4 regions of the Arthrobacter sp. 05T423 genome follow, and region 2 is predicted to be linked to each of the others. Evidence: riboswitches for the same ligand, from Rfam matches in the RefSeq annotation. Region 2 holds a riboswitch; each other region holds the start of a gene.

Evidence for each region. Region 2 has a riboswitch for cyclic di-AMP ahead of AC1DFE_RS20935 (C40 family peptidase). Riboswitches for the same ligand answer to the same signal wherever they lie in the genome.
Region 1: another riboswitch for cyclic di-AMP. It lies ahead of AC1DFE_RS03400 (LysM peptidoglycan-binding domain-containing protein); the one in region 2 lies ahead of AC1DFE_RS20935 (C40 family peptidase).
Region 3: another riboswitch for cyclic di-AMP. It lies ahead of AC1DFE_RS20635 (NlpC/P60 family protein); the one in region 2 lies ahead of AC1DFE_RS20935 (C40 family peptidase).
Region 4: another riboswitch for cyclic di-AMP. It lies ahead of AC1DFE_RS03875 (aggregation-promoting factor C-terminal-like domain-containing protein); the one in region 2 lies ahead of AC1DFE_RS20935 (C40 family peptidase).

What each region holds. Positions count from the first base shown of each region.
Region 1 covers NZ_JBFTLC010000002.1:154,690-160,226, forward strand. Annotated here, with positions in the region: gene AC1DFE_RS03390 (NAD(P) transhydrogenase subunit alpha part 2) at 1-209, shown strand, start outside; gene AC1DFE_RS03395 (NAD(P)(+) transhydrogenase (Re/Si-specific) subunit beta) at 206-1,579, shown strand; cyclic di-AMP (ydaO/yuaA leader) riboswitch at 1,737-1,902, shown strand; gene AC1DFE_RS03400 (LysM peptidoglycan-binding domain-containing protein) at 1,907-2,836, shown strand; gene AC1DFE_RS03405 (YybH family protein) at 3,087-3,500, shown strand; gene AC1DFE_RS03410 (purine-cytosine permease family protein) at 3,497-5,044, shown strand; gene AC1DFE_RS03415 (ArgP/LysG family DNA-binding transcriptional regulator) at 5,056-5,537, opposite strand, start outside.
Region 2 covers NZ_JBFTLC010000038.1:23,307-28,843, forward strand. Annotated here, with positions in the region: gene AC1DFE_RS20930 (M23 family metallopeptidase) at 1-676, shown strand, start outside; cyclic di-AMP (ydaO/yuaA leader) riboswitch at 813-982, shown strand; gene AC1DFE_RS20935 (C40 family peptidase) at 1,035-1,745, shown strand; gene AC1DFE_RS20940 (NlpC/P60 family protein) at 1,849-2,634, shown strand; gene AC1DFE_RS20945 (HNH endonuclease) at 2,856-3,356, shown strand; gene mobA (molybdenum cofactor guanylyltransferase) at 3,392-3,985, shown strand; gene AC1DFE_RS20955 (DUF6457 domain-containing protein) at 4,022-4,369, shown strand; gene AC1DFE_RS20960 (molybdopterin molybdotransferase MoeA) at 4,366-5,537, shown strand, end outside.
Region 3 covers NZ_JBFTLC010000037.1:10,017-15,553, forward strand. Annotated here, with positions in the region: gene AC1DFE_RS20625 (alpha/beta hydrolase) at 1-530, opposite strand, end outside; gene AC1DFE_RS20630 (GTP pyrophosphokinase) at 735-1,841, shown strand; cyclic di-AMP (ydaO/yuaA leader) riboswitch at 2,052-2,217, shown strand; gene AC1DFE_RS20635 (NlpC/P60 family protein) at 2,221-2,952, shown strand; gene AC1DFE_RS20640 (GGDEF domain-containing protein) at 3,176-4,315, opposite strand; gene AC1DFE_RS20645 (bile acid:sodium symporter family protein) at 4,473-5,489, shown strand; gene AC1DFE_RS20650 (LLM class flavin-dependent oxidoreductase) at 5,486-5,537, opposite strand, start outside.
Region 4 covers NZ_JBFTLC010000003.1:13,593-19,129, reverse strand. Annotated here, with positions in the region: gene AC1DFE_RS03885 (glycosyltransferase family 39 protein) at 1-2,096, opposite strand, end outside; gene AC1DFE_RS03880 (bifunctional glycosyltransferase family 2/GtrA family protein) at 2,093-3,532, opposite strand; gene AC1DFE_RS03875 (aggregation-promoting factor C-terminal-like domain-containing protein) at 3,791-4,627, opposite strand; cyclic di-AMP (ydaO/yuaA leader) riboswitch at 4,633-4,796, opposite strand; gene AC1DFE_RS03870 (sensor histidine kinase) at 4,891-5,537, opposite strand, start outside.

The DNA.
Region 1 (5,537 bases), on a different contig from region 2:
TGGTGGGCGCCATCATCGTTGCCGGCCAGGCCACGCACCCCTGGGTACTTGCGGTGGCGCTGCTGGCGGTTGTTCTTGCCACCGCGAACCTGGTGGGCGGCTTTGTGGTGACGGACCGCATGCTGGAGATGTTCCGCGGCCGCAAGCCGGATAGGCCGGCACACGAGACCGAGACCAAGCCGGCCGGCAGCAAGGAGACAGCACGGTGACTCTCCTCGACCCCAACGTCACCGCGCTCCTCTACCTGGCGGCCGCCGTCTTCTTCATCCTCGCGCTGAAGGGCCTCAACTCCCCGCGGACCGCCCGCCGCGGCAACCTGATCGGCGCCTTCGGAGCGCTGGTCGCCGTCGTCACCGTCTTTTTCTCCACCCGGCTGGACAACGTCCCCCTGATCCTCGGCGCCATTGTCGTCGGCTCCGGCGTGGCAGCCCCGGTGGCCAGGCGCGTCAAGATGACCCAGATGCCGCAGCTCGTGGCGCTGTTCAACGGTGTGGGCGGCGGCGCCGCCGCCCTCGTGGCTCTGCTGGAACTGCCGCACGCCGAGGACGCCTGGGTGCGTGTCGCCGTCGTCTTTACCCTGCTTGTCGGGGCGGTGTCCTTTGCCGGCTCCGCCGTGACATTCGCGAAACTGCAGGAGCTCATGACCACGCGCCCGGTGGTGTTCCCCGGGCTGCCGGTACTCATGGGGGCGGTGCTGCTCGCCGCCGTCGGTGCCGCGGCCGCCGTCGTGCTGGGCGGGTCGCTGATTTTGGCGCTGCTGCTCCTGCTGCTGGGCCTGGTGGCAGGCGTGCTGCTGGTGCTGCCGGTGGGCGGCGCCGATGTGCCGATCGTCATCTCGCTGCTCAACGCGTTCACCGGCCTGGCGGTTGCGGCGTCCGGCCTGGTGCTGGGGAACGTGCTCCTGGTGGTGGCGGGCACGCTGGTGGGGGCATCGGGCACCATCCTCACGCGGGCGATGGCGGCGGCCATGGGCCGCAGCGTGGCCGGCATCCTGTTCGGCGCGTTCCGGGGAGGCTCGACGGCGGGATCCACCGCCGTGAGCGACCGTCCGGTCCGCTCGTCCAGTCCGGAGGACGTGGCGGTGCTGCTGGGCTACGCGCAGCGCGTGATCATCGTTCCCGGCTACGGCCTGGCTGTGGCGCAAGGACAGCACACGGCGGCAGAGCTGGCGCAGGCCCTGGAATCCCGGGGCACCCGCGTGGATTTCGCCATTCATCCCGTGGCAGGCCGCATGCCCGGGCACATGAACGTGCTGCTCGCCGAGGCCAATGTGCCCTACGAATCGCTCAAGGAAATGGGCGAGATCAATTCCGAGTTCCGCACCGCCGACGTCGCGCTGGTGGTGGGCGCGAACGACGTCGTGAATCCCGCCGCGAAGACCACCTCCGGTTCCCCGATTTACGGAATGCCGATCCTTGAGGTGGCCGACGCGCGCCAGGTGGTGTTCCTCAAGCGGTCCATGCGTCCCGGGTTCGCCGGGATCGAGAACGACCTCATGTTCGAGCCGCAGACCACCCTGCTGTTCGGCGATGCGAAGGAGTCCCTGACGAAGGTGCTCGGGGCGGTGAAGGCCCTGTAAGGTGGGGCATTCCGCACCCCTTTCCTGACCGCACCCTAAGCGCCGGCCGTTACCGAAATGTGACTTTTGGTGCATGAGTGCGATAGCCTCGGCCGGTGCCCTGGTTCCGCTCAGGGCATTCCCGGGCAGAATGCCGAGCCCTGCCGCTGACCGGGATCCGTTCGCAATGACCAACAGGCAGGGACGGGGGAACCACTTTTCTACCGGCCTTGCACGCCAAGACCTTGGGGTTAAGTCCAGACGCTCCGCTCACGGGCGGGCAGGACCGGGTGACTCCCATCCGAACCCGACAGCTCACCCCGCAGGCATGGGAGAGGCACATCAACCATGTCACGTAAGTCCACCGCCGCGCGCCATCGCGCTACCCCCACGACGTCCATCGCCCTGCAGGGGCTGTCGTATTCCTTCAAGTCCAACGCCGCCTCGGTTGCCAAGCCGGCGGCCGCCGCCGCCGTTGCTTCCGGACTCCTCTTCGGCGCGGGGGCACCGGCCCACGCAGGCGCGTATGCGCCCGAGACGCCGGACAGCGCCGCTGCCCAGGCCGCTACTGCCCCGGCGGCTACTGCCCAGTCCGTCGCTGGCCAGGCGCTGGCCGCCCCGGCAAGCGGAGGATCTGCTGTTGCCGGCGCGTCGCACACCGTAGTGCCCGGCGACACCCTTGGTGCCATCGCAGCACGCCATGGCGTCAGCCTCGATGCACTACTCGCAGAGAACGGCCTGTCCCTGGCCTCGGTCATTTACCCCGGCGACCAGATCTTCATCCCGGGGCCGGGCGCAGCTGCAGTTCCCGCGGTACCGGCAACTCCCGCAGTCCCTGCGGCTCCTGCTGCGCCCGCAGCCCCGGCCGTCCAGGAGCCCACCGGCATGGGAATATACAACGCCTCCGCGTCGATAACGCCCGCAGCAGCAACCACTCCGGTAGCGGCTGCCACCCAGTCGGCCAGCGGCGTCGGCGGCGCCATTGTGGCCTCCGCCCGGGCGCAGCTCGGCGCCACCCAGGATTGCACCGTCCTGGTGGAACAGGCACTGCGCTCCGTCGGCAAGTCCGTCGGTGATCTCGCGCCCGCGCAGTTCTACCAGTACGGAACACCCGTCTCCGCCCCGCAACCCGGCGACCTGATGATCAGCGCCGGGCACGTCGGCGTTTACATCGGCGGCGGGCAGGCCATCAGCAGCGGTATGAACGGCGTCAACGAAACCATCGTGCACCCGGCCTCCTGGCTCACCGGCTCCACGTATGTGCGGGTGAACGCCTAACTGCGGGTAGGTGCCTAACGGCGAATGCCGAACCGGCGAAACGGAATAACGCAACAGCGGCGGGTGCATCGGCACCTGCCGCTGCTGCGTTAGGTGGCTATGTGCAGCTGAATGTCCGCAACAAAAGTAACTTGCAAGCAACAATTGTTGACTGGAGGATACTCTGTCGGGTTAACTGGCAACCTGACCGGATGTGAGCTGGGACACGTCACGGCTGACAATTTGCACGCAACGCCGAGAGTGAGTTCCCGTGGACCTAATCACCACCGCCGAGGTTGAGGCAGCAGCGAAGAGGCTGATGACCGCCTTCGCGGCAACCGACACAGACGAGTACTTCGACTGTTTCGCACCTGACGCGACCTTCGTCTTCTATACCGAACCGAACCGCCTTACTTCGCGCGGGGAGTACCGCGCCCTGTGGCAGAACTGGCTTGAGGATGGCTGGCGGGTCTCAGACTGCGCAAGTTCGAACGCGCAGATCCAGGTCGCCGGCCCTTGCGCCGTTTTCAGCCACGATGTCGAGACCGTCATCGACGTTGCCGGCACCAAAGAGACCCTTCACGAGAGGGAGACCATCATTTTCACCAGGACCGAGTCTGGCGGCGTGCTGGCCGTTCACGAGCATCTTTCTCCGACGCCCGTTAGCCCGAAGGCGATCTCATGACAAATGATTTCAAAGCCCCTGCCGTGACCGAAGTCGAAAAGCACGGCATCGAACCGATTCCCGCTGTCGACAGGACCGCGAAACCGCTGGACCTGTTCCGTCTGGTGTTCGGCGGCGCAAATACGTTTGCAACGGTGGTCCTGGGATCGTTTCCCATCCTCTTTGGGCTGTCCTTCAAGGACGCACTGTTGGCCACGGTCCTGGGTGTCGTGGTTGGCGGCCTGATACTTTGCCCGATGGCCGTTTTTGGCCCGACCAACGGAATGAACAATGCCGTTTCGTCGTCCGGGCATCTGGGCGTGCACGGCCGCGTAGTGGGGTCCTTCTTGTCGCTCCTGACGGCGTTCGCTTTCTTCTCCATTTCCGTGTGGAGTTCAGGGGACGCGCTGGTAGGGGGTGCGAATCGCCTGGTCGGCCTGCCCCAAAACGCCGTCACGCTAAGCCTCGCCTACGGCGTCTTTGCTGTCCTGATCCTGACCGTGTGCATCTATGGGTTCCGTTTCATGCTTTGGGTCAACAAGATCGCGGTGGTCGCCGCGTCCCTGCTCTTCCTCCTCGGCATCTTTGCCTTCGCGGGTTCGTTCGACCCGTCCTACGCCGGGACGTTCGGGCAGGCGGCGGATGGTGCTACTAACGCACTGTTCTGGCCGTCCTTCATAGGATCGGCACTGATCGTCATGTCCAACCCGATCTCCTTCGGCGCGTTTTTGGGCGACTGGTCCCGGTATATCCCGGCTGAGACGCCAAAGCGAAAGGTCATGGCTGCTGCCTTTCTGGCCCAAGTGGCTACCCTTGTGCCGTTTGGCTTTGGGCTGGTCACGGCCACCATCATTGCCACGGAGGCGCCGGCGTTCTTTGAAAACTCTGACTATGTGGGCGGTCTCCTGGCCGTTTCCCCTGCCTGGTACTTCCTGCCGGTGTGCCTCATAGCCCTGGTGGGCGGAATGTCCACCGGCACCACCGCGCTTTACGGAACAGGCCTCGACTTTTCCAGCGTCTTTCCCAGGTTCTCCCGCGTGCAGGCGACGTTGTTCATCGGGTCCATCGCCATCGTCTTCATCTTTGTGGGCCGCTTTGCCTTCAACATTGTGCAGAGCATCTCCACATTCGCGGTGCTCATCATCACCTGTACCGCGCCCTGGATGATCATGATGATGATCGGGTACGTGACGCGGCGGGGCTGGTACGACGCCGACTCCCTCCAGGTTTTCAACCGCCGCCAGGTTGGTGGCCGGTACTGGTTCAACCGCGGGTGGAACTGGCGGGCGATGGGCGTCTGGATCTTCTCTGCAGTCATGGGAGTCATGTTCGTGAACGTTCCGAACCAGTTCGTCGGTGCCCTAGGCAATCTCGCCGCGGGAGTGGACCTGAGTATCCCTGTTTCCATTGGCCTGGCTGCAGTTCTCTACCCCGCGGTGCTGTGGCTCTTCCCGGAACCCGCAGACGCCTTTGGCCCGGCCGGACCAAGGTTCGTCAGGGCAGCAGCCCCGAAGAACGTCGCGATCGTTGATGAGAAGAAGGATCTCGAGTCCGTGCTGTCCTAAACCCTCCCGCCTCACCGGAGTTGGTTTCGGTGCGGCGGCAGCGTTTGGGCGGCACGGACGACGGCGTTCGTCACCTCCGTGAGGCCCGGCGAGTCCAGCGTCCACACCTGCCAGTAGAGCCGCAGGTCCTCGCTCCACGCCGGATCGAGCTCAAGGAGCGAGTTATCGGGGTCCTGCTGGTCCGGCACCATGCCCCAGCCGAGACCGGCGTGGACCGATTCGACGTACTGCACTGAATCAGGAATGAAGTGCTGCGGGGGAGTGGCGTCCGGCGCGACGCGCGCGAGGACCGCGAGCTGGTGCGTGTCCTTCCGGTCATACTGCATGACCGGGGCGACGGCGAGGGCCTCCTGGGTGGGGCCGTCGGGGAACCAGCGGGCCACGAACTCGTGCGACGCCTTGGCCCGGTACACCATGGTGCCGAGCGTACGGATGGTGCACCCCTGCACCGGCCGGGGGTCCGCGGTGATCGCCCCGACCGCGTCGCCGGACC
Region 2 (5,537 bases):
CTCGGCCAGTGGCGTTGGGCAGAAGGCCGGCGTAGCCCTCGCCGCCACCGGCTTGCTGCTGACCGTTACTGTCCCGGCGACCAGCCCGGTCCTGGCTGCCGGTGACCAGCAGGGAGGGGCGTCCTCATCTGCCGCCTCGCTGGCCCAGCCCAAAGTCTCGGCCGAAGCGGCCGCCAAGATTGACTTCAGCCGCACCTCCGTAGCCACCACTGGTGACCCGGACGGAAAGCTGAAGCAACTCCTGAGTGCCCAGTCGGCCGGCAGCATCAGCCGGTCGGCATCGCTGGGCACCCTGGGAGGTCCGCTGACCACGCTGGTCAAGTCCTCGCCGTTCGGTTACCGGGTCAGCCCGATCACCGGCGGAGCCGGCGAGTTCCACCGCGGCCAGGACTTCGCTGCCCAGTGCGGGACGCAAGTGCTCGCTGCGGCCAGTGGCAAGGTCACCTTCTCGGGCTGGCATCCGTACGGGGGAGGCAACCGCGTGGTGATCGACCACGGCAATGGCCTCGAAACCACGTACAACCACCTGTCGTCCTCCAGCGTTCAGGTTGGACAGAAGGTGACCCGCGGCGAAGTGATTGCCCTCAGCGGGACCACAGGCGCTTCCACCGGCTGCCACCTCCACTTCGAGGTGATGGTCAACGGGGATGTCGTTGACCCCATGGGCTGGCTTTAAGCCAAGTCGATGGAGCACTCTCATTCCTGTGACACGCCGTGACCTGAATGTGACATTCGTTCCGAACTGCTGTACCGTCTAAACCGCGTCAACTTTTCCGAAGTTGACGCTCTTGAGTGGATTGCCTAACTCTGCCACCGCTCAAGGTCCGTTCGCATTACATCGTCTGGCAGGGGCGGGGGAACCAATTTTGGTCTTCGCAAGAAGGCCTTGGGGTTAAGTCGCAAAGCTTCCCAGGAAGCAGAGTGGCCGGGTGACTCCCATCCGAATCCGACAGCTCACCTCGCAGGCATTGGGAGAGGCTACCTTCGTGTCTTCACGCCACAATGCCGCGCGCCACCGCGCGCAAACGGTTCGTATGAACCCATTGGACTCCGTGTCCAAGGCGGTTAGCGCCAATGCCGGCACAGTAGGTCGCCAGGCAGCTGTCATCGCGGCTGCTTCAGGTCTCATCCTGAGCGTTGGCATGCCGGCCAACGCAGCCGACGCCAACATTGGTGTTTCCGCCTCTTCGGAGACCGGAACCCAGGCCGCGCAGCTCGCTGTGACCGCCGCGCCCACCGCCACTGTCTCCTTCGAGCGTCCTGCTGTCACCACCGTGGCAGCCCCGGTCGTCGAAACCGTCGCCGCTCAGTCGAGCGATGACAGCAAGGCGGGCGACGCAGGCCAGACCAGCGACGAGAACGCCGGTGCTGCCAAGGCCGTCACCGCCAAGTCCACCGATGGTGCGGCCTCCGCCGCAGCCGCCGGACTGGCCGCCATCGCGTACACCGGCATCGGTCACCCCTACGTGTGGGGTGGCACCACCCCCGACGGCTGGGACTGCTCCGGCTTCACTCAGTGGGTCTACGCTCAGGCAGGCATCAGCATTCCCCGCGTCAACGCGTGGAACGCCATGAAGCCCACCTCCACGCCTGCTCCCGGCGACCTGGTCATGCAGAACGGCGGCGCCCACGTGGGCATCTACGTCGGCAACGGCATGATGATCAGCGCGCTGAACCCCTCGGACGGCACGCTCCTGCTCCCGGTGACCGCAACGGGCACGTCCGCTTTTTACACCCTTCGCTAAGAATCCCATTCGAGACGGGCCGGCTTACCCCCAAGATGCCGGCGCGTCGATAACCCACGTCCTGCTACCGCGGTCCGTGGAATACGAAAGAGAGAAATTTTAAATGACTACACGTGCGACCATTGCACGCCACCGCGCCGAGGTCACCAAGACCAACTCGCTGGCCGTCATTGCCAAGGCCGTCGGCGACAACGCCGGTGGTGTGGGCCGCCAGGCCGCAGTTATCGCTGCTGCTTCCGGTCTTGTCCTGACCAGCGGCATCGCCGCCAACGCTGCTGAGGCCAACGTTCAGCGCGAATCCGCTCCGGCCTCCACGCTGGAGGTCCAGTCCGCTGCGCCGGCCACCATCTCCGCTGCTTCCAGCATCGCCATCTCCTACGAGAAGCCGGCCGTCTCCACTGCACCGGCTCCCGTCGTCGAGGCCCCCAAGCCTGTTGTCAAGGTCCAGGAATCCACCCCCGCCGTTGACGCTGCACCGGTTGCAGACGCCGCACCGGCAGTTCAGGCCACAGCCGCCGTCGATACTGCTGCCCCGGCAGCGTCGACGACCGCCGCCAGCGGCCGCGGCGCTGCGATTGCAGCTGCTGCCTACGCCCAGCTCGGCGTCTCGCAGGACTGCACCGCCCTGGCCACCAACGCCCTGGCTGCCGTTGGCATCCACTACCACGGCTGGCCGGCAGGTTACCTGTCCCTCGGCCGCACCGTCAGCGCTGCTGAAGCTCGGCCGGGCGACCTCGCCTACTACCAGAACGGCGGCATGGGCCTGGCCCACATCGCTGTTTACGTCGGCAACGGCATGGCCGTCCACGGCGGCTGGAACGGCGGAACCACCGCACTGTTCAGCGTGAACGTCGGCTCCGGCCCGGTCTTCATCCGCGTCGGCGGCTAAGATATCCCAAGCATTACGGAGGACCCCCGCCAACTGGCGGGGGTCCTCTTTTTGCCTTCCCTGCATGACTAATTGGGCGACACACCAGGGCGATGCTTGCGCTCGATTCGCTCATCTGCCTACTGAGTGTTTACTCTTATGGTGTCGATCCATAGCCCGGACATGCAGAGGGCAGCCGGCCCTCGGGCCTCTGCCGGGTGCGGCCGTGAAGAGGTATGTGCATGCGCACTCTCGTTCTTAATGCTGGATATGAACCGCTGGCGGTAGTGACCTTCCGCCGGGCGCTGGTCCTTGTGCTCACCGGAAAGGCAAGCGTGGTGGCCGAAGGCGACGATCCTGTCGTCGGGCCGCAGGACATCATGGGCCGTCCGTCCGTGATTCTCCTCAACCGCTACATCCGCCCCCGGTACAACATGATCACCGCGGTGAGCAGGCGCGGCGTGCTTCGCCGCGACGGCCACCGGTGCGCCTACTGCGGCAAGGCAGCCCACACCATAGATCATGTCCAGCCCAAATCCCGGGGCGGTGCGGACTCCTGGGAGAACCTCGTCGCCGCCTGCCTCCGGTGCAACAACGTCAAGGGTGACCACACGCCCGGTGAAATGGGGTGGAAGCTCCGGTTTGACCCGGCTCCGCCGGTGGGCACCATGTGGCAGATCAAGGAACTGGAGAAGCCCACACCGGCGTGGGATCCGTTCCTGCTTCCCGAAAGAGCAGCCTGACCCCGGCCTGAGCCTCACAGGATTACGCTGGGTGTGTGGACTTTGACGCAATAATCCTGGCCGGCGGCCGCTCCTCGCGACTGGGCGGCACGCCCAAGTCTGCGCTGATGTTCGACGGCGGCACCCTCCTTGAGCGATCACTCGCGGCAGCCGCGGATGCCGGGCACACGGTTGTGGTGGGGCCAGAGACCGGGGGCCTTCCGGGCGGCGTGCTCACCTCCCGTGAGGATCCGCCGTTTGCCGGCCCGGCAGCGGCGATCGCTGCCGGGGTTGCAGCGCTCCGGAGTGCGGGGCCGGCGGACATGGTCCTGGTCCTCGCGTGCGACATGCCGCATGTGGGTGATGCCGTGCGCGTTCTTCGGGACGCCCTCCCGGGCGCGTCCGCCGACGGCGTCATCGCGGCATCGGCGGACGGCCGGCTGCAGCCGCTGGCTGGTTTCTACGGCGCGGCGGCGCTGGCGCGTGCCGTGGGAGAGGCTGCCGCACGCAACGCCCTGGTCCACGGGTCAGTTTTCGCCCTCCTTGCTAGTCTTGACGTGCAGGCTGTGGTTGTCCCCGCCGGCTCCACGGATGACGTGGACACCTGGGATGACGCGGCCGCGTTAGGAGTCGCTGTCCGGGAGCAATGAGCCGCGTTCCGGGCCGCCGTGGATTTGGAGGCAGGCATGAAAAGCCAGGACGAAACACTTGAGGAGTGGTGCCGTCTGCTGCTGCGGGCCTTTGAGCTCGAGGATGTGGACGTGGACATCAACGAGGTGCTGTCCGTCGCGGGAGTGGCTGCGCACTCCGTAGTGCGTCCCGCCGCGCCTCTCACCACCTTCATTGCGGGGCTCGCCGCCGGCCTCGGCTGCGCTTCGGGCCAGGCACCGGACGTGCACGCCATGCAGAAAGCCATGGACGTGGCGCGCACCGTTGCCAAGGCCTACACGGCCAATGAGGCGCAGGCTGCGGCATCGACCCCGGCCGGAGGCACGGCCGGAACATCGGCGCCCAGCGGGACACCGGGGGAATGACCGCAGCGCCCGAGCGCCGCTCTGACGACCTGACCACTTCCGGGGACGCAGCTGCCGCGGACGATGCAACCGTTGCCGGCGACGAACCCGCCGCGACAGACGCAACCGACTCCGACGCCGACTCCGCCGCGACAGCGGAGCCTGACGCGGCAGGGGAACGGGCCGCTGCGGACGAGCCGGATTCGCCGGGGGATCCGGCCACGCCGGCCAGGCATTTGGCGCACACCTGGGAGGAGGCCCGGCAGGCCGCCTTCGACTGTGCTGCCCCGATACCTGCCGCACCTGTGCCGCTGCGCGACGCAGTGGGCCGGACTTTGGCCGCGGACATTACCGCCCGGCAGGACATGCCCCACTACGCGTCGTCCGCCATGGACGGCTGGGCCGTTAACGGAAGCGGGCCGTGGATCCTGGCCGAGCCAGGGCAGCGGCTGGCTCCGCACCAGGCGAGCGTGATCGTCACAGGCGGACTAATTCCGCCAGGCGCCAAGGCAGTGCTGCGCACCGAGAGCGGCGTGATCTCCACGGACGAGGACGGGCTGCCCGTCCTGACGCTGGGAGGTACCGCCCGGCCCGGCGAACCCCGCAACGGCCAGCACATCCGGAAGGCCGCAGAGGAAGCGGCCGCGGGGGATGTTCTGGTGCGGGCGGGTATCGTGCTGAATCCCGCCCATGTGGCACTCGCTGCCCTGGCCGCGTACGACGAGGTGGAGGTCCTCGGCAAGCCGGTGGTGAAGCTGCTGCTGACAGGCTCCGAGGTGGTGGACCACGGATTGCCCGGGCCCGGGCGGGTGCGCGACACCTTCGGACCCCAGCTGGCCGCGGTCGTGGAGATGCTGGGCGGCCTGTGCCGTCAGCAGGCCCGCATCGGGGACGGCTATAGGGAATGGCTGGTGGGCCTCGAGGACTCAGGCATCCCTGAGGCACTAAACCTGCCGGCCGACGTCGTCATCACCACCGGCGGCACGGGCCGCTCCGGAACCGACCATTTCAGGCGTGCCGTGGCTGAACTCGGCGGACGGCTAGTCATCGACGGCGTGGCGATGCGGCCGGGACACCCGGCCGTCCTGGCCGAACTGCCGGACGGGCGCTTCGTGCTGGGGCTGCCGGGCAACCCGCTGGCGGCCATGATGGCCCTGTCCACTGTGGGCGCGCCGCTCCTGGCGGCCCT
Region 3 (5,537 bases), on a different contig from region 2:
TTGCTGAGGTCTAGCCATTCCGCCTGCGCGAGGTTGAGCAGCCCGGACTGGCTGACCACGCCGGTCAGGTGGACGGCCTCACCGTTCAGGTTCCTGGCGACCTGCCGGTCGGCGTCCGCCGTACCAAGTGCGGCAAGCCGGTCCCTTCCGGCTGCCCAGACGGCCAGGTGTCCGCCGGCCGAGTGCCCCAGCGCCACCACGCGGTTCAGGTCAAGGTCGTGCTCGCCGGCCACCTCACGGAGCTTGTCGATACCGGCGAGGACATCCTCAAATGTCCGCGGCCAGCCGCCGCCGTCACCCGCCCGCCGGTACTCCAGGTTCCAGGCCACGATGCCGTGCGCCGCAAGGTCTTTCGCCACCGGCTCACCCAGCTCGGCGCCGTACTGCGAGCGCCAGTAGCCTCCGTGGATCACCACTACGATGCCGCGCGGGGAAGGCGGCTTGCCGTTGCGAGCAGCGGGTGTTTCCGGCAGGAAGAGCTCGCCCCATTGGCTGGGGTGCTCACCGTAGTGGTACTTCTGCCGCTTCACTGCATCCTCCTTGGATCCTTCGGACAGGGCGCCGGGCCCCTCCTTGCCGCCTCCCGTGTTCCCGGCATCCGGGGTTGCAGGGCACGACGGCGCACAACAGCCATGTGCCGAGCCTACAGGGACGCCGCTTCCGTGGGGCGGAAGGGGCTGCAGTGGCGCGGGTGTCACCGGCGCTGCTGCGCACCGTCTTGATAGTTTGGAGGCATGGCAAGCAACTGGGATCGCCTGGACGTCACTCAGCGCGACTCCGTGCAGGAAAACGTGGAACTCTATGAGCGCGTCCGGCCTGCCCTGAAGCTGGTCACCCGGGAGACCATGCAGATACTGCGGAGCATGCTCAAGGACACCGAGGTCACCCCGCTGTTCGTGACCGGCCGGACCAAATCGGTGGACTCCTTCCGGGAAAAGATCTCCCGGACCGACGAACCGCTGGAAGAGGGCGGGCAGCGGCTGCTGAAATTCCCGGACCCGTTCCGCACCCTCAACGACATGGTGGGCGTCCGCGTCATCACCAAGCTGCCGGCTGAAAATGCCATGGTGGCCAACCTGATCAAACGCCAGCGGCACCTCTTCGACTGCCGGGGGGACCGCGAAAAGGACATCGGCTCCATCGAATCCGGAACCTACGGTTATTCCAGCCGGCACCTGATCCTGCGCACCATCCAGAACGACGTGGTGAAGAACTACCAGCAGGTCTTCAACCCCGAGGTCCAGCCCAACGGCAGCTACTTCTTCGAATGCCAGATCCGCACCGTGTTCGCGCACGCCTGGAGCGAGATCGAGCACGACATCCGGTTCAAGGCCGAGGACCCGCGGGCGTGGACGCCGCACTTCGACCGCCAGTTCACGGCCACCGCCGCCATGCTGGAGACCGTGGAGACCGCCTTCGCCGACCTGCACGAACGGTACGAGGAGGTCCGCAGCTACTGGGACATGGAGGGCGAGGGCGCGGCGCAGCTCACGCCCAACCGCATCCGCGATGTCTGGCGCGCCCTGCTCCCCCATGTGGACCGGAAAGTAGATGATGACTGGGGATGGGCGGCCGAACTCCTGGCGGCCCACGGACTCAAGCAGACCGTCCAACTCGCTGGACTACTCAGCGCCAACCGGATCACCGAGGTCCGCAGGGCCCTTGACCACCGCTACTCCCCCGGCCCGGACCGCCTGCTGGATGACCTCCTGCTGTGGCAGTACGGCACTAAGCACATCGACCTCACCGCAGAGGCGCCCGACGCCGTCCCCCACCCGCGGCGCGACAGCCTCCTGCGGCGGCTGAGGCAGATCGAGCGCTACCGCCAGACCAAGAAATAGAGTGCTGGCAGGCTAGAGACAGGAGAGTGAGGTTCGACACACCAATCAATGCCTAATTCCATACATGACGTGGGCCAACGGGACATGAACGACACGGCCCCGTTACCTTAATGTGACATTGGGCGAAGCCTCCCGTACGGTGGAAAACGTGCCTTTTTCACCGAGGAGGCACTCCCGCGCTGATTGCCTAACTCTGCCGCAGCCCGAGGAACCATTCGATTACCCATGTCCGGCAGAGACGGGGAAACCACTTTTCGGCCCGCTTGAAGCGGGCCTTGGGGTGAAGCCGCGCAGTTCCTGACCACGCTCAGGACAGCGGCCGGGTGCCTCCCATCCGAATCCGACAGCTCACCTCGCAGGCACCGGGAGAGGCTTCTTCATGTCGTTCCGCTTTATTTCTGGCCGCCGTGCTGCGGCCATCCTTGCAGCATCCGGCCTCGCCTTCACCGGCAGCGTCGCAGCCAATGCCGCCAACGCTCCGGCCCAGCAGACGAAGGCTCCGGCCGCCGCTGTGACGGCCAACCAGACTCAGGTACCCCTGAACGCTGCCTCCAGCGTCAAGATCGAGTTCGAACGCCCCGCGGTCAAGTCGGCGCCGGCTCCCGTGGCGGCAGCGCCCGTCTTCGCAAAGCCTGCCGTCAAGCCGGCCGCGAAGAAGGCAGCGGCACCTGCCGCCGCACCCGTGGCACCTGCCGCGGCTCCCAAGGCTGCAGCTGCGCCGGCCGCACCCGCACCGAAGATCACAGTCAAGGCCGCGGCTCCCGCCCCGAAGACGCCCGTGAAGGCGGCGGCGGGCGTCAACGCCGCGATGCTGGCGTCAGCCTACGCCCAGATCGGCATCACGCAGGACTGCACCGCCATGGTGGAAAAGGCCCTCGGCGCCGCCGGAATCCATGTGGGTGACCTCGCGCCGATGCAGTTCCTGAGCTACGGCAAGGTCGTCTCCACCCCGCAGCCCGGCGACATGGTGGTCCAGTCCGGCCACGTGGCCATCTACGCCGGCGGCGGCAAGGTCGTCAGCGGCGGCATGAACGGCATCAACGCCACCATGGCCCACCCGCTGTCCTGGCTCACCGCCACGGGCCCCGTCACCTTCGTGCGCGCGGCCTAAGCAGGGCTAAACAAACCGCCGTGTTCCGCTGCCTTGGGGGCGGCGGAACACGGCTATCCCAAGGTGCCCCCACCTTTCTCCAAGGATGGCGGAACACACTGGCTATGCCTGATGAAAGACCGCAGTCTCCGGCTGCGAGTCAGGATCGCCGGATCCGGCTTGTCCCCCATGCATTCCGGATCCGGTGCCTGCCGGCAGCAGGGACAGACAACCACCGACCCGTTTAGCCCCTGACCGTGCGGTTCCGCCCCTGTGACTTCGCTTCATACAGCGCGACGTCGGCAGCGGCGATCACTTCGTCGAGGTCGGCGGTTTCCGCGTTGTAGATGGAAATGCCGTAGCTGACGGTCGGCATCCGCAGCAACTCCGGAATGTGCTGTTCCGCCAGCCTCCTGCTGATTTCGGCCGCGATGATTTCCGCGCTCTTCGGGCCGGCACCGGGGAGCAGGAGGATGAACTCCTCACCCCCGTAGCGCCCGGCAAGGTCCGTGGACCGGGCCGACGCGCCGCACGCCTCGGCAAAGGCCTGGAGCGCAAGATCACCGGCCGCATGGCCGAAGGTGTCGTTGACCGACTTGAAGTGGTCCAGGTCCGCCAGGATCAGTGAGCCTCCGCTGTTGGCGGCCTTGCTGCGGTCCAGCTCTTCGGCCGCTGCTTCCAGGAAGGCGCCGCGGTTGAGAAGGCCCGTGAGCCCGTCCTGGGTAGCGACCGTCCGCAGCGCCCGTGTCTGCTGCTCGGTGCTCAGGCCCGCCATGCTGAAGGACACCACCACCAGCAGCACCATGGTGACCATGGTGGTCACCGCCGATCCGAAATAGGTGGCAAAGACGGGACCGTCTGGCCCTTCGATGAGGAACACCGCCAGACGGCACAGGTAGAAGAAGGCCACCCCGCCCGCCGCGATGGCCATGGGGATCCTCACCCGGGAGTAGCCGGGTTCCAGCCGCCACAGCTCGTGCGACGCCAGGCCGATGAGCACGGCCATCGACGCCAGGAAGACGCCACCGCCTGCCCAGGTATTGGATCCCGGACTGTCGAGAGCCGCCGCGGCGCCGGCGAGGACCGGCAGTGCAACGGACAGCCACAGGTTGTGCCTCAGGTTCCGCAGGGAGCGCGCCCCGGCCCACACCCCGGCAGCGCCGGACACCAGCAGGACGTTGCCCAGCGGATTGGCCCAGACCTGCTGCGGCGTGCCGTTGAGGAGAAAGGACGCCGAGCCGGAGAGGAACAGGAGCAGGGCGGCGCACCACCACGCGCTGTAGGGCGAGCGGGTGCTGCGGAAAGTGGAAAAGTAGAACAGCAGCGCCAGAATCAGGGCCATAGCCGCGAAGGCGACCCGCAGTGTGGCCGTGTCTAGGATCATCCCGTCCCCTTGAATCCCGATCCAGTGCAATCCAGTATCGCACCGGGAGCCACCGGGGTCCCGCCGTGGCGCGGAGAAATTTCACCATCACGACACATTTGTCAGACATCAGTTCACGAACTGGGCCGTAGGGCCCCTGCGGTGCCAGCATTATTGAATGCTTGAGGCAACAAAAAACCCCGTATCCGCTTCCCCGGCCGCGGAAGCCGACGCGCCCCTGAACCCGGCCCTCGCCGCGGAAGCCAGAATTGCGCGCGTCGCGGTGACCGTCTTCCCCCTTCTGGTGCTCGCCGCTGGCGTGGCAGGATTCCTGCTTCCCGGCGCCTTCAAACCGTTGGGCACGGCGGTCCCGTACCTGCTGGGAATCATCATGTTCTGCATGGGCCTGACGCTGACGCCGCCCGACTTCACGGCGGTCGCGCGCAGGCCCTGGGCAGTGGTGCTCGGCATCGTGGCGCACTACGTGATCATGCCCGGCGCCGGCTGGGCGATCGCCACCCTCCTCCACCTGGAGCCTGCGCTGGCAGTGGGGCTGATCCTCGTGGGCTGCGCGCCCTCAGGCACCGCCTCCAACGTGATGGCGTTCCTGGCCAAGGGCGATGTTGCCCTGTCCGTGGCCGTCGCCAGCGTTTCGACGCTCATCGCCCCGGTGGTCACGCCCGTCCTGGTGCTGTTCCTGGCCGGTTCCTTCCTGACCATCGACGCCGGCGGCATGATGCTGGACATCGTCAAGACCGTCCTGCTCCCCGTGATCGCGGGCCTGCTGGCCCGGCTGTTCCTCAAGAACCTCGTCGCCAAGGCGCTGCCGGCGCTGCCCTGGGCATCCGCCGTCGTAATTTCCCTCATCGTGGCGGTGGTGGTGGCGGGAAGCGCCAGCAAGATCCTGGCTGCCGGCGGCATTGTGTTCCTAGCCGTGGTGCTGCACAACGGCTTCGGCCTCGGCCTCGGCTACCTGGCCGGCAAGCTGGGCCGCCTGGACGACAAGGCGCGCAGGGCCCTCGCGTTCGAGGTGGGCATGCAGAACTCCGGCCTGGCGGCGACGCTGGCCACCGCACACTTCACCCCGCTGGCCGCCCTGCCGTCCGCCGTGTTCTCCCTCTGGCACAACATCTCGGGCGCCATCGTCGCTGCCTGGCTGGCCCGCAGGCCTCTTCAGGAGCAGCTGGAGAACTAAGCCGCCGGCTCAGCGGAGCCCGCAGCGGCGAACACGCTGGCGGCCCGG
Region 4 (5,537 bases), on a different contig from region 2:
TTGCCCACGGTCTGGGCGTCGAAGTTGGCCGCAACCCAGGTGGCCACCTCGGAGTTTCCACCCCGTCCGCCGCCGCCCATGCCGCCGCCGGAGATGAAGTAGCCGATCTCACCGTTGGCCACCATTTCCTGGAACTGCGCGAGCGCGGGGTAGGGGTCGCCGCCGTTCCAGCCGCCCAGGGCGATCACGTTGGTGCCCGTGGCGAGTTCCAGACTGGCTGCCTGGCTGGCACCGGAAACGATCCCGGACCATTTGGCGGTGCTGGCCCTGAGCAGCGCGGTGAGTTCGGAGTTCGCTGTGCCGGCGCCGTCGGGCCCCATGGCACCGCCGGGTGCAGTACCGCCGGGTGCGTTGCTGCCGAAAGCAGTGCCGCCGTCGGTTGAGCCGTTGGGTACCAGGCCGGATCCGGAAGTTCCCGAACCGGAGATTCCCGGGCTGGCAAAGCCGGCGTGTCCGCCCAGGCCGCCTGGTCCGCCCATGGCGGATGCGGTGGGACCCGACGTCGGGATCGACCCGGAGTGCGGCTGGGCTGCCGTGGCAAAGGTCCATGCAGTGCTGCCGAGCCCGCCGGCCAGCAGCGAAACAGCCATAACAGTCGCCGTCGCAGTCCTGCGGAGCCGGGCGGGAATCGCCTGGCGTGAGTCGAGCCGGAGCAGCAGCGCGACGGAGGCCAGCACACCGAGGATCACCACGGCCACCCTGATCCAGGGCAGCCAGGTGGTGTCACGTCCCAGGAGCACCGCAGACCAGACCGATCCGGCCAGGACCGTGGCTGCCAGCGTAATCCGCGCCGGCCAGTAGGCACGGCCGCGCCACAGTTCCACTGAGCCGATGCCCACCAGCGCGGCAATCGCCGGGGCCAGCGCAACAGCGTAGTACGGGTGGACGGTGCCGCCCATAAAGCTCAGGATGCCGGCGGTCACCAGCAGCCAGCCGCCCCAGAGGATCAGGGCCGCGCGGGTACGTGACGTGCGGGCTTCACGGCGGGTAAACCACAGCCCGGCACCGAGCAGGATCAGGGCCGAGGGAAGCAGCCACGATACCTCGCCGCCGAAGCTGGTCCCGAACATCCGAGTGATTCCTGCGGTTCCGCCGAAGCCGACATTCCCGCCCATGCCGCCACCGCCGCCGGGCATGCCGGCGCCCATGCCGCCTTCTGAGCCGGTGATCCGGCCGAGGCCGTTGTAGCCGAAGGTCAGTTCCAGGAAGCTGTTGGTCTCGGATCCGGCCACGTAGGGCCTGGCTGAGGCCGGGGTGAGCTGGAACAGGGCGACGTAACTGCCGGCGACGAGAACGATGCCGCCCGCCGCCGCGAGTAGGTGCAGAAAACGCCGGCCGAGGCTGGTGGGGGCGGCCCAGAGGTAGGCCAGGGCGAGGCCTGGAACGATCAGGAAACCCTGAAGCATCTTGGTCAGGAAGGCCAGGCCGATCACGGCGCCCGCGGCGGCCAGCCACTTCCAGCCGGCCTTTTCGATGGCGCGCGTGGTCAGGTAGGCGGCCAGCACCAGGCACAGGGTGAGCAGCGCGTCGGGGTTGTTGAACCGGAACATCAGCGCGGCAACGGGGGTCAGCGCCAGCACGCCGCCGGCGAGCAGGCCCGCCCCGGGACCGGTGATGCGCTTGACCGTGAGGTAAAGGAGTCCGACGGCGGCCACGCCCATGAGTGCCTGCGGCACCAGCATGCTCAGTGGCGAGAATCCGAAGACCCTGCCCGCGAGGGCGGGAATCCACAGGGCCGCAGGGGGCTTGTCGACCGTGATGGCGTTTCCGGCATCGAGGGAGCCGAACAAAAGCGCCGTCCAGTCCTTCGTGCCTGCCTGGATGGCTGCTGCGTAAAAGGAGTTGGCGTATCCCGTGGCTTCGAGGTTCCACAGGTACAGGACGGCGTTGAACGCCAGGAGCGCTGCCGCCGAGGGGCGGATCCAGCGGGGCTGGTTGCCCTGCAGCAGGCGCGATGCCCTGCCGGTCCTGCGGTTTCGCTCCGGAGCGGCCGACGCGGGTGGCGCGGTCTGCGCGGCATTCGCCGACGGGCGCGCCGTCGACTGGTCGATCGCCTGGTCCGTTGTCTCGTTGGGGGGAGTGGCGGTGGTGCTCATGACTGTGCCATTTCTGTGGTCGGGCCGGATGCGTGCGGGAGGGATGCCTCGGAGGCGGCAGGATCTGCGGGAGAGCTGGTGGGGACCTGCCGCCGTCGGAAAACCCAGAGCCGGAACAGCAGGAACTTCAGCGCGGTGGCCGCAAGGTTCGCGGCGGTGACGGTGGCCAGCTCAAGCCAGCGGTCCGGCGTCGTGCCTCCCGCCAGCGCTCCGCCGTGAACCAGGGCGAGAGCACCCGACGTGAGGGCAAGCCCGATCCCGAAGACCAGCAGCCCCTCGAAGTGGTGGCGGGCTGCGTCGCTGTTGCCGGCGATGCCGAACGTGAAGCGACGGTTCGCCGCGGTGTTGGCCACGGCCGTGGTGAGCAGGGCCAGCAGGTTGGCGAGCTGCGGGTCCATCAGGTTGCGGCAGAGGTAGAAGAGGACCAGATACGCGAGGGTGGAGGCCACACCGATGGTGCCGAACCGTACCAGCTGGCCGAACAGGCTGCCGCCCGGGCTCTGCTCCTGGCTGCGGGAAGCTGCGGGGAGAGGGCCGCGGGCCAGGGCGGCACGGAGTTCGGCGACGGGGATGCGGCCGGTGACCATGGCCTTGCTGAGCCGGGCCATGCCGCGGACGTCGCAAAGGGCTGTCTGGACGATGTCCACGCTGGAATTGGGGTCGTCCGTCCAGTCCACCGGCACCTCGTGGACGCGGAGGCCGCAGCGTTCGGCGAGGACCAGGAGCTCGGTGTCGAAGAACCATGCAGTGTCCACGGTGTGCGGGAGGATCTGCTGCGCGATGTCGGCGCGGATGGCCTTGAAGCCGCACTGCGCGTCGCTGAAGTGGGCGCCCATCAGGGACTGCAGCATGAAGTTGTAGCTGCGGGAGATGAATTCGCGCTTCGGCCCGCGGACCACCCGGGAGTTGCGGGTGAGCCGCGTGCCGATGGCGAGGTCCGAGTGGCCGGAGATCAGTGGGGCCAGGAGGGGATCCAACGCGGCCAGGTCGGTGGAGAGGTCCACGTCCATATACGCAAGGACCGGCGACGGCGAAGCCAGCCAGACCTTCCGCAGGGCGTTGCCGCGGCCCTTCTCCTCGAGGTGCACCACCGTGACCTCGCGGAGCTCCCGGGCGACGCGCTCGGCGGCCTTGAGCGTGCCGTCGGTGCTCGCGTTGTCCGCGACGGTGATGCGGAACGAGTGCGGGAAGGTGCCGCGCAGGTAGGCGTGGAGCCGGCGTAGGCACTCCTCCAGGTCGCGTTCCTCGTTGTAGACCGGGATGGTGACGTCCAGGACCGGTACCGCGACGGAGGTGTCGATGGGCGACCGCCGGGGGTGCCTCAGGGGCGCGTGCACCGGGGGTTGTCCGGCCGCGTGGGCTCCGTGGAGCACGTACGGCGGGGTGTGCAGCGGTGGGTGCGGCTGGGTTCCGGAGGCCTGGTCGGTGATGGTCATGCATCAACAGTGGCGGCCGCTGTTATGAGGGTTTTAGGGCGAAGCTGTGCAGGGGCTGTGGAAGTTAAATCGGCGCTCGCCGGCCGCCGGAACCAAGCAGCGTCCTTTCGGAGTTGCGCCGCATTTCTGCACCACTTTGCCGGGCGCAGATGGTGCCGGGACGCCGAAGGGCCCCGGATCCTGGCGGATCCGGGGCCCCGGGCACCCTTAAGCGGTGCAGAAATGCGCGCCGTCAGCCGGTTCGGCTGCGGCAACCTGTCAGTACCAGTTGTGGGCGAGGTGCCAGTTCAGCGCGCCGCACGGGGAGTCGTAGCGCTCCTTGATGTAGTCCAGGCCCCAGTTGATCTGGGTGCGGTAGTTGGTGCGGTAGTCCGCCCCGGCGGTCGCCATCTTTTCGGCGGGCAGGGACTGGACGATGCCGTAGGCGCCGCTGCTGGCGTTGGTGGCCGTGGTGCGCCATTCCGATTCCTTGGTCCAGAGCCGGTGCAGGCACTGCATCTGGTCAGCGGACCAGCCGAAGGAGCCCAGCTTGCTGGCCGCGTAGGCCTGCGCGCCGGCAGGATCATTCAGGGCAACGGGCGCCGCGGCCTTCGCGGGGGCAACCTTGGCGGCAACCCTGGCCTTGGCAACCGGGGCGGCCTTGGCAACGGGAGCCGCCTTCGCCACCGCCGCCTTCGGAGCGGCCTTGGCGGCTGCCTTGGGTGCGGCGGTCTTGGCTGCAACCTTCGGCGCGGCCTTGGTGGCAGACTGCGGGGCGATGGTCGCCCCGGCCGGGGCCGGGAAGGCGGAGATCAGCGTCTTGTCGAAGTTCAGCGCCTGTCCGGCGTCGGCTGTGGCCGCCGCCGTCGCGGCGGCGGAAGGCGCGGCCTGGTCGGCCGCGTGGCCTGCGGCACCGACGCCAAGGAGCACGGCGGCGGCAGTGGTCAGGACGGCTGCCCGGCGCCCAAAGGACGGAAGGCTTGCAGTGAAGCGGCCCAATGCAGTCGTAGGACGGGCCGGCTCGGCGCGGTGCCGGGAAATGCTGTCGCGTGAAGTCGTGCGGCCAGACTTATGGGAGGCGCGTTCAGGGCGCGCCTGAGCCTTAAATTCAGACATGGTGGATTGCCTCTCAACACCTGCGGAGTTAGCTGTCGGGTTCGGATGAGGTCATCCGGCCGCACGGAAAATTCACGTGTCGGCTTCACCCCAAGGGCTGATGCGAAAAGCCCGGGACTCTGGTTCCCCCGCCTCTGCCTGATCTAGCGGAATCCGGGAAGCGGCAGAGCTGGGCGTCAATCCGGAGATGCGGTCCTAGTGGCGGCCGCACCATATCGACGGTACAGGAGGCTTCTGATTAAGTCACATTTAGGTAACGGGCATCACGACAACGGCGCGGCGCCTTGCGCGGGCAGCCGGACGGCGAACTCTGTCCGTCCGGGCCGGGAGGTGACCTCCACCGTGCCGCCATGCGCCTCCACTATGGACTGCACAATGGACAGGCCCAAGCCACTGGTTCCCTCTGCGGAGGCAATCCCCGGTTCCCCCTGCGAGGCCGGGGTTTGCAGGGCCGTTCCTGCGCTTGCGCCGCCGCGGGCAGGGCCTTTCGCCGCTGCGGTTGCAGGCGCCAGGGGCGCCGGCAACGGCGTCGCACGTGACGCGTCCGCGCGGGCGAAGCGCGCGAAGACCTTGTCCACGAATTCGGGAGGGATGCCGGCGCCGTCGTCCGTGACTGTAATCACAGCACTGCCGTCCGCTGAGCGCATGACGCCGGTGGTCACCGTGGTCCCGGGCGGTGTGTGTTTGCGCGCATTCGAGAGCAGGTTGACCAACACCTGGTGCAGCTGCGAGGCGTCGCCCCGAACCGATACGGGTTCCTCGGGAAGATCGAGGTGCCAGGCCCGGTCCGGCGCCATGACTTTTTCGTCGCTGACGGTCTCAATCACCAGTTGCGTCAGGTCCACGTCGCTGACCTTGAGGGGCTGGCCCTCGTCGAGCCGGGCGAGCAGCAGGAGGTCCTCCACCAGGG